3 regions of the Xenorhabdus doucetiae genome follow, and region 3 is predicted to be linked to each of the others. Evidence: predicted binding sites of a transcription regulator. Region 3 holds the regulator's gene; each other region holds the start of a gene.

Region 1 (5,341 bases), 1.7 Mb from region 3:
CACCGATAATGATAGGTGATATGTAAAGGATAAAAATCTGGCTGAATAAAGAATGACGGGGGAATTTAATTTTAGCTTCTAATTGTTCTTTGGTTATTCCACTTTCCTTCGCAAGTTCAAGGAGCATTTGATCTTCAATGCGCTCTTTGATGAATTTAAATTGACGATACATTCTCAAACCGGACGCACTCATTGCCAAACCAACAAACATCAGAATATAAATAACAAGAAAACTGATATTTTCCCCTGTGATCCCAGTAAGACGAGCTGGATTTGGTGAATGCTTCCAGAAAAAATCCAAAAATGGTGTATTAAATTTAATCATTTCTGTCATCATCCTGAGAAAATCATTTAATACCGCGTTAATACCATCACCTTTAACACCATTACCTTCAACACCATGTTGCCATGCGATCAGATTAACCACTGAGGCAAAAGTTGATAATAAAGACGGTACAAAAATAATCCAGCCCAAGATCCGTTTAGCAATAGCTACATATCCAGCTTGTTGATACGTCATGACATTCTCCATTGGCATAAATCATTTTATTTTTACTCAATGATAGTTCATAAGGAACCAACTTTAATCCTATTAGGAGAATAATTATCTTGTCTTTCCCATAAAAGTATTTCAGCTTTGTTAGCATCCATAACGAGATTTAATTTACTGAAATTGTTACAATTAAATCTCATTAATCACTGTTATTATCGTGGAGAGACTTGGGATGTCATTTCGTTTATCTATAGAAGCCGCCATTTTCCAATCCCTGTTGCACTATACATGACATGGCAGCGCAAACATTAATCGCCATATTAGTTAATAACAAATTTTTCCTACTTACCCTCTATCATCCTTGTGCAAAACCCTCTATACTGCCTAACTGTATGTATAAACAGCAATTAACATAAATAATTAGTATAAATCGTTATGACAGCAGAAGGACATCTTCTTTTTTCCGTTGCTAGCCTTGTATTGGCTCACCAACTAGAAATCACACCTGAAATAGCACAGGGAGATTGGTTACATATGCTTCCCGGTGTACTTCTGGCTTCATTGTTACCGGATATCGACCATCCAAGCTCAACGTTGGGCAGATTATTCCGCTTTATATCTATTCCAATAGCACGGTTATGTGGACATCGTGGCTTTACGCACAGTTTATTAGCGCTGCTCGTGGGGGTTACTCTATTCCAGACTGAAATACCTTCTGATTGGCCTATTCCAACTGATTTTGTTCATGCAATGATTATCGGTTATATCAGCCATCTTATTGCTGATATGCTGACGCCTGCCGGTATTCCACTCTTATGGCCACTGAGAATACGTTTTTGTTTCCCTATCCTTAGAGGTAAGGAGCGTAAAAAAGGCGAACGTTTCATTGCCGTATTGGTTATGGTGATCGCTATAATCCTTCCACAACATATCAACTTTTCATTTACTCACTATTTCGACAAATTACAATTTAACAAATTATCGTTTGATAAATTACCTATTGATAAGCTACAGAATTTCTACAAATAGCTGATCAATTCACATGCAGTCAATACCGTAACCCCATTTTAAAATGGGGTTATTAGTTAAAACCAAATAGAAAATCAACAGAAACACATTAGGATATATAACTAATCAAACTAGTTAGTGAAAAATGATTATATAAAATTCCATTTAATTATAAGTAAGCAACTTCTTATACTGATAATATTCTCCCTTAAACATTTCATGGTATGTATTCGATAGATTTCAAATTGAAATACAACTTACAAATCAGAGGATTAAGAGAAAATAGAATACACTTTTCTCATCATCCAGAACGATTACATATCATGCAAAAAAATATATATCACATATAAGTTTTGGAGACTAGGGATGAATTTACCACTCATCATCAACGTGCTCGTTTTTGTAGCACTGCTTGTTTTATTAGCAAAAACAAGTTCAAATCAATGGAGCTTGTCCAAAAAAGTGCTTGTAGCTCTAGTCGTAGGTGTCGTTTTTGGGCTGGCATTAAATATCATTTATGGAACAGATAACCCTACCGTGAAAGAATCCATTAAGTGGTTCAATATTGTCGGTAATGGTTATGTACAATTACTACAAATGGTTATCATGCCATTGGTTTTCGCTTCCATCCTAAGCGCCGTTGCACGCTTACATAAAGCCTCTTCCTTAGGGAAAATCAGCTTTCTTACCATTGGTACATTATTGTTCACTACCGCAATTTCCGCTTTAATCGGCATATTAATTGCCAATTTATTTGGGCTAAGTGCAACTGGACTCATTCAAGGCACTCAAGAAACAGCTCGTTTATTAGCAATCGAAAGCAATTATATTGGCAAAGTTGCAGACATGAGCGTGCCTCAAATCATTCTTTCTTTTATCCCCAAAAATCCCTTTGCTGATCTGACAGGAGCGCGGCCTACTTCCATTATTAGTGTTGTCATTTTTGCGACGTTCTTAGGCATTGCCGCATTACAAATGCTAAAAGATGATCATGAACGCGGTAATCGGGCTCTCGTTGCCATTGATACAATGCAGGCATGGGCAATGAAACTGGTTAGGTTGGTTATGCGCCTCACACCCTATGGCGTAATGGCGCTAATGACCAAAGTTGTTGCCAGTTCCAATATCCATGATATTACTCAATTAGGTAATTTTGTTGTTGCTTCTTACATCGCGCTTGGCCTGATGTTCGTTGTACATGGTGGGCTTTTGGCATTCACGGGAATTAATCCCCTGAAATTCTTTAAAAAAGCAGGCCCTGTACTGACATTTGCATTTACCAGCCGTTCAAGCGCGGCAAGTATCCCTTTGAATGTTGAGACACAAACTCGCCGCCTCGGTGTACCTGAGTCCATTGCCAGCTTCTCTGCTTCTTTTGGTGCGACTATTGGACAAAATGGTTGTGCGGGTATTTATCCGGCCATGCTGGCAGTGATGGTGGCGCCAACTGTAGGTATTGATCCCTTTGATCCTGTGTGGATTGCGACACTTGTGGGAATTGTGACTATCAGCTCTGCCGGTGTTGCTGGCGTTGGTGGTGGAGCAACATTTGCAGCCTTGATTGTTCTGCCTGCCATGGGACTCCCTGTCACCTTAGTGGCACTGCTAATTTCTGTTGAACCTCTGATTGACATGGGACGTACCGCATTAAATGTTAATGGTGCGATGACAGCAGGGACAATCACCAGTCAATTGATGGGAAAAACCAATAAAGAAGTGTTTTCGCAAGATGAAAAAGTGGTATTAAACCAGTCTTAATTCAAAAGAGATTAAAATAGGATCAACTAATAAAGCCGAGGGTCATGATAAACCTCGGCTTTGTATTTTATCGCATTATTTTAGGTATTCACCGCTGCGAAGCGCTTCAATACGCTTGTCCAATGGCGGATGGGACAAGAACAATTCACTGAAACTCTTCGATTTGCCATTAATACAGAATGCCATCATTCTCCCCTCTTCCTGAGGTTCATAGCTGGTCTTAAGACGTTGCAACGCAGCAATCATCTTTTCGCGTCCAACCAATTTTGCTGACCCTGCATCTGCATGGAATTCACGGTAACGGGAGAACCACATGGTAATAATACTTGCCAGAATACCAAATACGATCTCCAACACCATGGAGAGCACCATGTAGACAATGGGATTGCCATTACTGCTGCTCTCACTTTCATCATCGTTGCTGGAAAGGAAACTTGCAGCAGCCTGTGCAATGATACGTGAAATGAAGATAACGAATGTATTTACGATACCCTGCAATAATGTCATGGTCACCATATCACCATTAGCGATATGGCTAATTTCATGTGCAATGACGGCCTCAGCCTCATCACGGCTCATATTGTTCAGTAACCCTGTACTAACCGCAACCAGTGAAGCATTACGACGTGCCCCTGTTGCAAATGCGTTAATATCCAAGGCATCATAGATAGCCACCTGTGGCATAGTAATTCCAACCTGATCTGCCTGACGACGTACGGTTTCCATCAACCAGGCTTCAGTTTCGTTGGAAGGTTTTTCAATAATTTGCCCACCAACAGAACGCAGCGCCATCCATTTCGACATTAACAAAGAAATGAACGCTCCACCAAAACCAAACAAACCAGCCATAATCATGAGGCCAGCAACACTGCTCCGCTGAACACCTGTAAGTGAAAGTATTATTCCAAACACCACCATAACAGCAAGGTTTGTGAGAAGGAACAAGGCGATTCTCATCATATAAATTTGCTTCCTTTAATGATCAAACAGTTCAACTAAGAGTTAAGCCATAAAATGGGGATTATCCCAATAGTATTCAAGTTTTTTAAGATGTTAAACGATAGAAAAAACATAACTTTACAATATGACAAAAGGCCGACTATCAAGCCGACCTTTTATCTATAGCGAATATTAAAACTATTTCGTTGCAGCCAATTCAGCGGACTGGTGCGCAAAATCCAGTGCAATTTTTACAGATTCATCTAAGTAAGGGTCTGGACCTTTATAATCTTTTGATAAATCATCAAATGACTTGAGCAGCTTTTTACCTTCCCGTTTAAAACGTTCATTAATATGATTCAATTTGATTGTTTCATATTCTTTGTTTTCTTTTTCTCTTTGAGCATAGTTCAAGGAGAAAACACCGTTACGTTCTTTGATGACTTTCTGGTAAGCAATCTCTTGTTTGATATATTTAAACTCAGGATCATTAGCAATCCGTTGATTATGCAGTTTAGTCAGTAACGGCGTTAACGCTGAAATCACTTTCAAGGAAGTATAAGGCGCGGGCTGAATGCTGTCCCAAGGTAACGCATTATCCTCTTGGCTTTCCCCTGTTTCAGAAGGTACTTCCCCTGTCGGCATAACGATATCAGGCGTTACCCCTTTAAGCTGAGTACTGCCGCCATTTATCCGATAAAATTTCTGGATAGTGTATTGCACAGAACCAATCTCTGGCCACTCAGGCCGCAGCATCTGGTCATAAATACGATTCAAAGGGCGGTATTGCTGAACAGTACCTTTACCGAAGGAAGGCTCTCCCACAATTAACCCGCGACCATAATCTTGCATCGCTGCCGCAAAAATTTCAGACGCAGAAGCGCTTCTATTATCAATCAAAACGACCAGAGGTCCTTTATAATATATTGCCTCATCCGTATCTGCTTCCACTTTAACTCTACCAGTATTGTCCCGAATCTGAACAACAGGCCCCGTAGGAATAAATAAGCCAGATAACGATACAGCTTCTGTCAACGCGCCACCACCATTGCCACGCAAGTCAATGATAATCGAGGAAATACCTTGTTTGGTAAGTTTCTGCAACTGTACTTTTACATCGTTAGTTAAGCCGACATAGAAACT
Region 2 (5,341 bases), 1.9 Mb from region 3:
ATAGACGTTTGGGTAGCATTACCATGCAATCCTGATTGGACTTTGATATATCCGTTTTCCAATTCCAGTTGGCCATCGAAGATACCGGTGTTCGGACTGTGGCCGATGGCGATGAAAACGCCAGTCACATCTAACTCTTCGGTAGTATCACTTTTCGTATCACGAATACGGACGCCCGTAACACCCATATCATCACCCAGTACTTCATCCAGAGTACGATCAGTATGCAGAATGATATTGCCGTTCTTCACTTTCTCCATCAAACGGTCAATCAGGATCTTCTCTGAACGGAAAGTATCACGGCGGTGAATCAAATGGACTTCAGAAGCAATATTTGCCAAATACAGCGCTTCTTCAACAGCCGTATTCCCACCACCAACGACTGCAACCTTTTGTTTGCGATAGAAAAAACCATCACATGTTGCACAGGCAGATACACCACGGCCTTTGAAAGCTTCCTCGGAAGGCAATCCGAGATAACGGGCAGAAGCACCTGTCGCAATGATTAAGGCATCACAGGTGTATTCCTGCTCATCACCCAATAAACGAAAAGGTCTGTTTGAGAAATCAACTTTCTGAATATGGTCAGAAATAATTTCTGTTTGAAACTTTTCAGCGTGTTGGAACATGCGCTCCATCAAACCAGGGCCAGTTAGTCCCTCAGGATCACCGGGCCAGTTTTCAACCTCAGTCGTGGTGGTCAATTGGCCGCCTTTTTCAACCCCCGTAATGAGGACAGGATTTAGATTAGCGCGGGCTGCGTACACAGCAGCGGTATAACCAGCAGGGCCTGAGCCAAGAATGATAAGTTTACTGTGTTTGGCTGTGCTCATGAATACCTCATTTCCATTATCGCATATTGCGGATTTAGGGATTGTAGGAGAAATAATAAGTTAAAAAAAGCGATTATCAGATAAAATATTCATGTTATTAACGATTTTACCGATAGATAGTAACTATGATGTAATCGGATTGTAAGAGGAGATTGTTTAACTTTCTGAATTGAACATCATTTATACATGTCAGCCATCAAACAAGCTATTAAGGCGAATTACTGAAAATTTGTTTGGTAGGTTGTTCTGATTTTTGTTCATTTACTTTGACAATCGGCTGTGCATTTGCGAAAACATCTGTGTAAGAGATAATTATCTACCTCGCTAATCAATTGTTTCTATAAAATAGACTAATTAGTGTGGATGATTTTCTCATAGAATATTAAAAATTGCCGTTAAGCTGTTTTCTGAAACATCGGGTACTTTGGAAACGCGTGTTTTGGGAAATCATGTTCTGAAACGATGTTCTGGTAAATCGTATAATATACCTAATAGATTCAAGTTGCAGTGCGGTGGCAAGGGAAACGAAACCTCAAACGCATAGAAATCCTATGAGTGGCTGATATATGAGTGACTGAGCGATTGAGGTGAATAAGCACGGCTAACATAGCAGCAATTTGGAAAGTAAAAGGGATAATTAATCGAATTCCGGGAGATTGTATTTTAGACAAATTGTATTTTAGGCAAATTGTATTTTAGGAAATGGTAGTAGGCCTCAAACCTTGGTTACAGATTAAGCTTTAACCTTTGAAGACATCTTTTCCAGCTCAACCGCTTGAAAGAGATAGGGAAAATGTTATAGGTGTAGGAATATAAAGAGAGAGCAATAAGATGATAGATAATAAGAAGCGTCCAGGAAAAGATCTTGATCGTATAGATCGTAATATCCTTAACGAGTTGCAAAAAGACGGCCGTATTTCTAACGTGGAGTTATCCAAGAGAGTTGGTTTGTCACCAACACCTTGTCTGGAACGTGTACGTCGCTTAGAGCGTCAGGGTTTTATTTCTGGCTACACAGCTTTGTTGAATCCGCATTATTTGGATGCCTCATTGCTGGTATTTGTTGAAATTACCCTGAACCGCGGTGCCGCAGATGTATTTGAGCAATTCAATACTGCTGTCCAGAAACTGGAAGAAATCCAAGAATGCCATTTAGTTTCGGGTGATTTTGACTATTTGCTGAAAACACGTGTGCCAGATATGTCTGCCTATCGTAAATTGCTCGGTGAAACCTTGTTACGTCTTCCCGGTGTTAACGACACCCGTACTTATGTTGTCATGGAAGAAGTGAAACAGAGTAACCGTTTGGTGATTAAGACTCGTTAAACTTTTGTCTAAAATGTACAGATGCAAAACAGGAAAAACTTAGGTACACTCCTGTGTATGCATACAGTTTCAACGCTGAGTCACCCTCAGCGTTGTTCCGTTTAATCAACAGGAAAACCTGGAGAGCCTTTCTTGAACCAGGAATATACAGAAGACAAACGTGTTAAGTTAAAAAAAATAAGCAGTAGCCGCCGGCTTCTGGAAGCCATTTTGTTGGTTATTGCTATTTGTGCTGTGTACTTGATGGTCGCACTTATCAGTTTCAATCCATCTGATCCCAGTTGGTCACAGACGTCATGGCATGAACCTGTCCACAATTGGGGCGGCAGTGTTGGTGCTTGGTTATCTGACACGCTGTTCTCGGCATTTGGTATTCTTGCCTATGCAGTCCCGCCGTTGATGTTGTTAGGTTGTTGGAATGCTTTCCGTCAGAGAGATAGGCAAGAGTACATTGATTTCTTCACACTGGCATTGCGCATCATTGGTGCTTTGGCACTCGTGCTGACTTCATGCGGCTTGGCTGCACTCAATATTGATGATTTAAATGATTTTGCTGCCGGTGGCGTCATTGGTAATTTATTTAGCAATGCGATTCTGCCTTGGTTTAATATCCTCGGAGCGACATTGGCGCTGCTGGGTATTTGGGCTGTTGGATTTACCCTGTTTACCGGATGGTCATGGCTCACGATTGCAGAAAAAATAGGTGCAGTTATTCTCGATTCACTGAGTTTTGTGGTTAATCGTGGCCGCAATGATGCTGAATATAACGAAGAAGATTCAGAGGATGCATTAGTTTCCGAAAGCCCAGTCAGTGAACAGAAACGCGTGGAGCATGCAGATAAGCATGAAATGGTTAACTCCGCGGTGACGATTGAAACCCCCGACGCTGATGAGGATGATGTATTACTAACAACTCCAACGGTAGTTGAGTTGGCTAACACTGATCCAGTGTTGCAGCCTGCACCGGCTTCTCCGGTTATGGAAGAAAATGGATCATCCGAAACCACCGAACATCCACTTGAGCGTGAACATATACCGCAGTCAGTCATATCGACGACTGCAACCTCCTCGCCAGCATTTGATCAACCTGAATTTGAACAACCGGAATTACAGCATCAGGAAGAGGAAAATAGGGATGATGATGTAACAGATACAATGACTTCTCCTGAAACTCATCATGCCAATGTGAAAAATGCGGCAGCGGGTGTCACTGGCTCTGTTGCTGTGGTGAGGAATCCACAGGTTAAACAAGGCATAGGTCCTGAAATGCCCCGGCCTAATCCTGTCAGGATCCCAACCCGCCGTGAATTATATGGTATCAAAGTGCCTTCTCACCGTTTGGCAGAACACATGCAACGGAAAGAAAAAGAGAGGCAGGATGAGCTGATTGCCGAAGCTAATGAACAGCAAATGGATGTCCAACAGCAAGATATATTGCGTCAGCAATTCCTCGAACAGCAGCGTGAACGCTACGGTGCTGATTTTGAAGCAGAGAATAGAGGAACTCACGGAGAAGGCACGTTGCTACATAAGCAACCAACGATAGCCGAACTTACGAAAAATAGCGTAGTAGATGAACAGCCAGATGACCAGAAAGCGCAGGAAGAAGCGTTACGGATAGCATTTGAACAGCAACAACGTGAACGTTATCAGATAAATCAACCTGCCTCTCCGGAACCCGTTTCAGCACCGGATGAAAAGCCAGCATCTAATCATCTCCCTCAGGCGAGTGATCTTAATCAACCTGATCTTGCTAAATTTGTGTCAACAGAACCACCGATTCAACAAGCTATTCCTGTGCAGCAGCCGCAGCAAGATAGCCTGTTTCACCCATTTTTGATACGCAATGATCAACCCTTGCCAAAACCAACGACGCCGATGCCTTCGCTGGATCTTTTGGCTGCGCCACCGGCAGAAGAAGAGCCGGTTGATATGCTTGCGCTTGAGCAAATTTCTCGTTTAATTGAAGCGCGTTTAAATGATTATCGCGTCAAAGCGGATGTGGTAGGGTTCTCTCCGGGGCCTGTCATCACACGATTTGAATTGGACTTAGCGCCGGGGGTGAAAGCCTCCCGTATTTCTAATTTATCGCGTGACCTCGCTCGCTCGCTTTCAGCGGTAGCCGTCCGTATCGTGGAAGTGATTCCGGGGAAACCGTATGTGGGTTTGGAATTACCCAATAAAAAACGCCAAACCGTTTATCTGCGGGAAGTTCTGGATTGTGAGAAATTCCGTGATAATCCTTCACCACTCACTATCGTGTTAGGGAAGGACATTGCAGGGCAGCCGGTTGTGGCTGATTTGGGTAAAATGCCTCACTTACTGGTAGCCGGGACGACGGGTTCGGGTAAATCGGTCGGGGTCAATGCGATGATCCTCAGTATCCTGTACAAAGCGAAACCCGAAGATGTTCGCTTTATTATGATTGACCCGAAAATGCTGGAATTATCGGTTTATGAGGGCATTCCTCACTTATTGACTGAAGTTGTCACCGATATGAAAGATGCAGCCAACGCATTGCGTTGGTGTGTGAATGAAATGGAACGACGTTATAAACTGATGTCCGCATTGGGTGTGCGTAACCTTGCAGGCTATAACGACAAGATCAAACAAGCAGAAAATATGGGGCGCCCGATCCCTGATCCGTTCTGGAAACCGGGTGACAGCATGGATGCAACGCATCCTATGTTGAAAAAAGAGCCTTATATTGTGGTTATGGTGGATGAATTTGCCGACTTAATGATGACAGTCGGCAAAAAGGTGGAAGAACTCATTGCGCGCTTGGCTCAGAAGGCACGGGCAGCAGGAATCCACTTAGTATTGGCTACCCAGCGGCCTTCGGTTGATATTATCACCGGGTTGATCAAGGCAAATATTCCGACACGTATTGCATTTACGGTATCCAGTAAAATAGATTCCCGTACCATTCTTGACCAAGGCGGCGCAGAATCATTGCTTGGCATGGGAGATATGCTTTATTTGGCACCAAACTCTTCCATTCCTGTCCGTGTTCATGGTGCATTTGTGCGCGATCAAGAAGTTCATGAAGTCGTGAATGACTGGAAAGCCCGTGGCCGCCCTCAATACATAGACAGTATTGTCAAAGGGGGAGAAGATGGTGAAGGCAGCATGGGGTTTGACAGCGATGAAGAGCTGGACCCCCTGTTTGATCAAGCGGTTGA
Region 3 (5,341 bases):
TTAGGATGGTTTTGCAATAACTCTTTCATTTTTAATCCATTAATTAAGTGAATTGTATTTTAAGGATCGTTATATACTGAAATGTCTTACTTCCTAAGTGTAACTATTAAAATAAATGGTCATTGGTTAAACGAAACCTTCATCTATTATCCAATATTTCCAGTTTTATTTTCTCCGTTTTTCAGCCTATTTTATCGTTCTTATCCGCGGATTAATTTTTATAACTGAATCCCTCCAACAACAGGCTCATCTGATAGTGACCAAAATGGGGCTGCGCATTGTGTGGGACTCCACTCTCAGACTCAAAAACATGATAACATTAAAGGTATTGGCATCGTGTCGGTGTGAGAGGTGTAATGAAAACTATCAATCAAAAAAAGTTACTGGCACAGGCTGAAGCAATCTGCCTGTCAAGAGGGGTTCGTTTGACACCTCAACGCCTTGAAATTCTTCGTCTAATCACTCAACAGCCCGGCGCGATAAGCGCTTATGATTTGCTGGATTTGTTGCGTGAAGTCGAACCACAAGCCAAGCCCCCAACGGTTTATCGTGGGTTAGAGTTTTTGCTGGAACAAGGTTTTATTCACAAAATAGAATCCACAAACAGTTATGTGATTTGCCATCATTTCGAACAACCTTGCCATACTTCGGCGATGTTTATCTGTGAATTTTGTGGTTCAGTGACCGAAAAGGAGGCGAAAGATATTGAATCCGCCATTCAACAGTTAGCACAAGGCACCGGGTTTCATTTGCGAAATAGTGTGATAGAAATTCATGGCCTGTGTTTTTCCTGCCATGAGATTGAAGCCTGCACCGAGCACGATACCTGCCAGCATAATCATTCGGTTGAAGAGAATAAAAAGAGATAAGAAAAAACGCTTGAGGCCGGATTAAGCAATGAGGCGGTCATCGCTGATATCATCATCTATTTTTCAAGTTCCCGCTGAACTTAAGTTTAACGGGTACTGAGAAAAATGACCGCCACAGAGTAGGATCAGAACCAGTCTCCGTTACGGATAACGCCTACGGCTAATCCTTCAATCGTGAAATTCTGCTCACTCAAATCAACAACAATAGGTTTAAATTCCGGATTCTCAGCGATCAGTTCAATGGTGTTTCCTGTTTGTTTGAAGCGTTTTACTGTCACTTCATCTTCAATGCGCGCCACAATGACTTGCCCATTATGAACATCCTGTGTCTTGTGCACAGCCAGTAAATCCCCGTCCATAATACCAATGTCTTTCATGGACATCCCACTGACACGCAACAGAAAATCAGCGCTTGGTTTGAATAATTCAGGATCAACCTTATAGTGACTTTCGATGTGTTCCTGAGCCAGTAGTGGTTCCCCGGCAGCAACACGACCGATCAGCGGCAATCCCGCCCCATTATCTTCCTGTTCGAGCAGCAAACGGATACCTCTGGATGCACCAGCGATAATCTCTATCACCCCTTTACGCGCAAGTGCCTTTAAATGCTCTTCCGCTGCGTTAGGTGAACGAAAACCAAGACGTGCAGCAATTTCAGCACGTGTTGGTGGCATACCCGTTTGCGAAATATGGTCACGCACCAAGTCGTAAACTTGCTGCTGCCTGGCAGTTAATGCTTTCATTTCGCCCCCTGTTTGTTTATACAGCCAAACTGGGAGTATATACAGGTAAATTCGAATTGGGAACCTGTTAGCATGTAAAAGCAGCTAAATAACGTATTTTGATGAAAATACACGCTGCTTCAGTGCATAAAATGCGACCAAAAGATCATTCCCCAAGTAAACAGCGCCAGAAGAATAGCAAGCAATACAGCCGCTGATCCCATATCTTTCGCCCGTCCCGATAATTCATGATATTCACTACCGATACGATCCACCACGGCTTCGATGGCACTATTCAGGATTTCGACAATGACGACCAGCATAATAGAGCCAATAAGCAGGAGTCTCTCAAACAAGCCAAAATCGAAGGCAAATGCAATGATAACCGCAAGTATGGCAACAATGGCTTCCTGCCGAAATGCCGCTTCATTTTGCCATGCAGCCTTAATGCCTTTCGCCGAATACTTAGCCGCTTTAATGATGCGGATTAAACCTGTTGCTTGATTTGCCATAAAAATTTTCTTTAATGAACTTGATCATTGTATGGTTATATAACTTTTAGCTCTTATTATTGTCTTATTTCCACAGATCTCAAAATCTGTTTCTGGTATCCTTGCGACGCATTGCTAACAAGAGGCTTAAAGCAGTTATGTCAGGTTGGCGTAAAATATATTATAAGTTGTTGAATTTACCACTAAAATTTTTAGTAAAAAGTAAACTAATCCCTACGGACCCCATTGCGGAGCTGCGTCTTGATACGACCCGGCCTATTTTGTACGTACTGCCGTACCACTCAAAAACAGACTTATTGACCCTGCGTCAACAATGTCTGGCGCAAGATTTGTCTGATCCACTGGAGCCTTTGGAGATCGGTGACACACAGCTTCCCAGTTATGTCTTTATCGATAACGGCCCACGTGTGTTCCGTTGTTATGCGCCAAAGCATGAATCGGTGAAAATTTTTCACTCCTATCTGGATTTGCATCGCAATAATCCCGATCTGAATATCCAGATGGTGCCGGTTTCCGTCATGTTTGGCCGCTCTCCGGGGCGTGAAGGACAAGAAGGAAATACAGCGCCACAATTACGTTTGCTTAATGGCGTACAGAAACTTTTTGCGATCCTATGGCTTGGACGGGATAGTTTTGTGCGTTTTTCCACCCCCGTGTCTTTACGCCATATGGCCGATGAACATGGTACGGATAATATTATCGCCAATAAACTTGCCCGTGTGGCGCGGATGCACTATTCCCGCCAGCGTCTTGCGGCGGTTGGGCCTCGTTTGCCGCTCAGGCAGGATCTGTTCAACAAGTTACTGGCCTCAAAAGCCATAGAAAAAGCGATTGCTGATGAAGCCCGTGGCAAGAAAATCTCGCCCGAAAAGGCAAAACAGAATGCTATCAATATGTTGGAAGAGATTGCGGCTGATTTTTCCTATGAAACAGTCCGCTTGACCGACCGCGTTTTAAGTTGGACGTGGAACCGGCTGTACCAAGGCATTGATGTGCATAATGCCGAACGGGTTCGCCAATTGGCACAGGATGGTCATGAGCTGGTTTATGTTCCCTGCCATCGCAGCCATATGGACTACCTGCTGCTCTCGTATGTGCTCTATCACCAAGGGCTGGTTCCACCGCATATTGCAGCAGGCATTAACCTGAATTTCTGGCCGGCTGGCCCGATATTCCGTCGTCTTGGTGCGTTCTTTATTCGCCGTACCTTTAAAGGCAATAAACTCTATTCAACGATCTTTCGTGAATATCTCGGTGAATTGTTTGCCCGTGGCTATTCGGTTGAATACTTTGTCGAAGGGGGACGCTCCCGTACCGGTCGTTTGCTCGATCCCAAAACAGGTACGCTCTCCATGACCTTGCAAGCGATGCTGCGCGGGGAATCTCGCCCCATCACGATTGTGCCGATCTATATCGGTTATGAACATGTCATGGAAGTGGCGACTTACGCCAAAGAGCTGCGCGGTGCAACCAAAGAAAAAGAAGGCTTTTTCCAGATGGTGCGAGGGCTGCGCAAGTTACGTAATCTCGGACAGGGTTACGTGAATTTTGGTGAGCCGATCCCGTTGGTACAATACCTGAACCAGCATGTTCCAGAGTGGCGTGACTCGATTGACCCAATAGAATCTCAGCGTCCAACCTGGCTGGCGCCAACCGTCGGTAAGCTGTCTCGCAATATTATGGTCAATATCAATAATGCCGCCGCAGCGAACGCGATGAATTTGTGCACCACGGCGTTGTTGTCCTCACGTCAGCGAGCACTCACTCGCGAACAGCTTATTGAGCAGTTGGATTGCTATCTGCAATTACTGCGTAATGTGCCTTACACTGGCGATATCACGGTGCCGAACAAAAGCGCCGAAGAATTGTTAGATCATGCTCTTCTGATGAATAAGTTCGAGGTTGAAAAGGACAGTCTGGGCGATATTATTATCCTGCCACGCGAAAGCGCGGTATTGATGACTTATTATCGCAACAATATCCAGCATTTATTGATCCTGCCATCCTTGATGACCAGTATTGTGATGCATCACCGCCGCATTAGTCGCAGTGAATTGCTCAGACAGGTCGCGCTGATCTATCCGCTGATCAAGCAGGAACTTTTCATGCGTTACAGTAAGGAAACGCTGCCCGATGTCGTCAATACCTTGATTGATGAGCTGGCACGCCAAAGTCTTATCTGCAACAAAGAGCAAGGAATGCTGGTGCTGAATCCTGCACGTATTCGCCCGCTGCAATTGTTGGCGGCAGGTATCAGGGAGACGCTGCAACGTTATGCCATTACGCTTTCTTTGTTGAATGCCACCCCTGACATCAGCCGTGGTGTACTGGAAAAAGAGAGCCGGATGCTGGCACAACGTCTGTCAGTGCTGCATGGTATTAATGCGCCGGAGTTCTTTGACAAGGCCGTTTTCGCCTGCTCGGTTAATACGCTGCGCGAAGAAGGTTATATTCAAGACAAAGACGATATAATGACCACCAGCACTCAGGAACTCTATCAGGTATTAAGTGAGCTGATGTCACCTGAAATTCGCTTGACGATTGAAAGTGTCAGCATGCCACCGGAACAAAATGAACCGGTACAGGTCGCCCAAGACCAGCAATAACGAGACAAAAAATCAACGGGCGGATTACCGCCCGTTATATTAAAGCCACGTTATCCTAGATATAGCTGAAAAAAATACCGAGGAATAGCACGATACCGACGTAATTATTGTTCATAAATGCTTGAAAACAGGCAGAGCGTTCCCGATTTGTGATCAGTTTCTGCTGATAAATGAACAGCGCAGCCGCCAACAATACCGTCCAATAATAGATTCCCCCCAGATTCACCATCCCGCCAACGAAAACCAAAATGCCCAGCATGATGAATTGCAGAATAGCAATGATCAGTTTATCAAAGCGCCCAAAAAGCACGGCGGTCGATTTCACTCCGATCCTTAGGTCATCGTCACGATCAACCATGGCGTACTGCGTATCATAAATCACAGACCAGATGATATTGGTTAAGAATAATAGCCAGCATTCTAAAGGTAAGGACTCACTTACTGCGGCAAATGCCATAGGAATTGACCAGCCGTAAGCAGCACCCAACACAACTTGTGGCAGGTGGCTGACACGCTTGACAAACGGGTAAATCCACGCCAGTGCCAAACCAACGACCGACAGTGCAATCGTCATTTTATTGAGTGTCAGTACCAGTGCAAAAGAGATGAGTACCAGTGTGGCAAACAAAATT

What was found. Region 3 encodes LexA, which represses DNA repair genes until DNA is damaged. Its sites were predicted from a motif close to TNCTGTATGTACATACAGNA; they were not measured.
Region 1: a site for LexA is predicted at 880-899, ahead of XDD1_RS08080 (metal-dependent hydrolase). Genes of this name have one in related genera too.
Region 2: a site for LexA is predicted at 2,209-2,228, ahead of XDD1_RS07200 (DNA translocase FtsK 4TM domain-containing protein). Genes of this name have one in related genera too.

Annotation. Positions count from the first base shown of each region.
Region 1 covers NZ_FO704550.1:1,736,763-1,742,103, reverse strand. The annotation lists gene XDD1_RS08085 (YniB family protein) at 1-520, opposite strand, end outside; gene XDD1_RS08080 (metal-dependent hydrolase) at 929-1,522, shown strand; gene XDD1_RS08075 (L-cystine transporter) at 1,868-3,259, shown strand; gene htpX (protease HtpX) at 3,335-4,219, opposite strand; gene prc (carboxy terminal-processing peptidase) at 4,397-5,341, opposite strand, start outside.
Region 2 covers NZ_FO704550.1:1,547,052-1,552,392, forward strand. The annotation lists gene trxB (thioredoxin-disulfide reductase) at 1-833, opposite strand, end outside; gene lrp (leucine-responsive transcriptional regulator Lrp) at 1,665-2,159, shown strand; gene XDD1_RS07200 (DNA translocase FtsK 4TM domain-containing protein) at 2,403-5,341, shown strand, end outside.
Region 3 covers NZ_FO704550.1:3,447,470-3,452,810, forward strand. The annotation lists gene XDD1_RS15020 (DUF1266 domain-containing protein) at 1-29, opposite strand, end outside; gene zur (zinc uptake transcriptional repressor Zur) at 357-869, shown strand; gene lexA (transcriptional repressor LexA) at 995-1,612, opposite strand; gene XDD1_RS15035 (diacylglycerol kinase) at 1,732-2,103, opposite strand; gene plsB (glycerol-3-phosphate 1-O-acyltransferase PlsB) at 2,241-4,709, shown strand; gene ubiA (4-hydroxybenzoate octaprenyltransferase) at 4,765-5,341, opposite strand, start outside.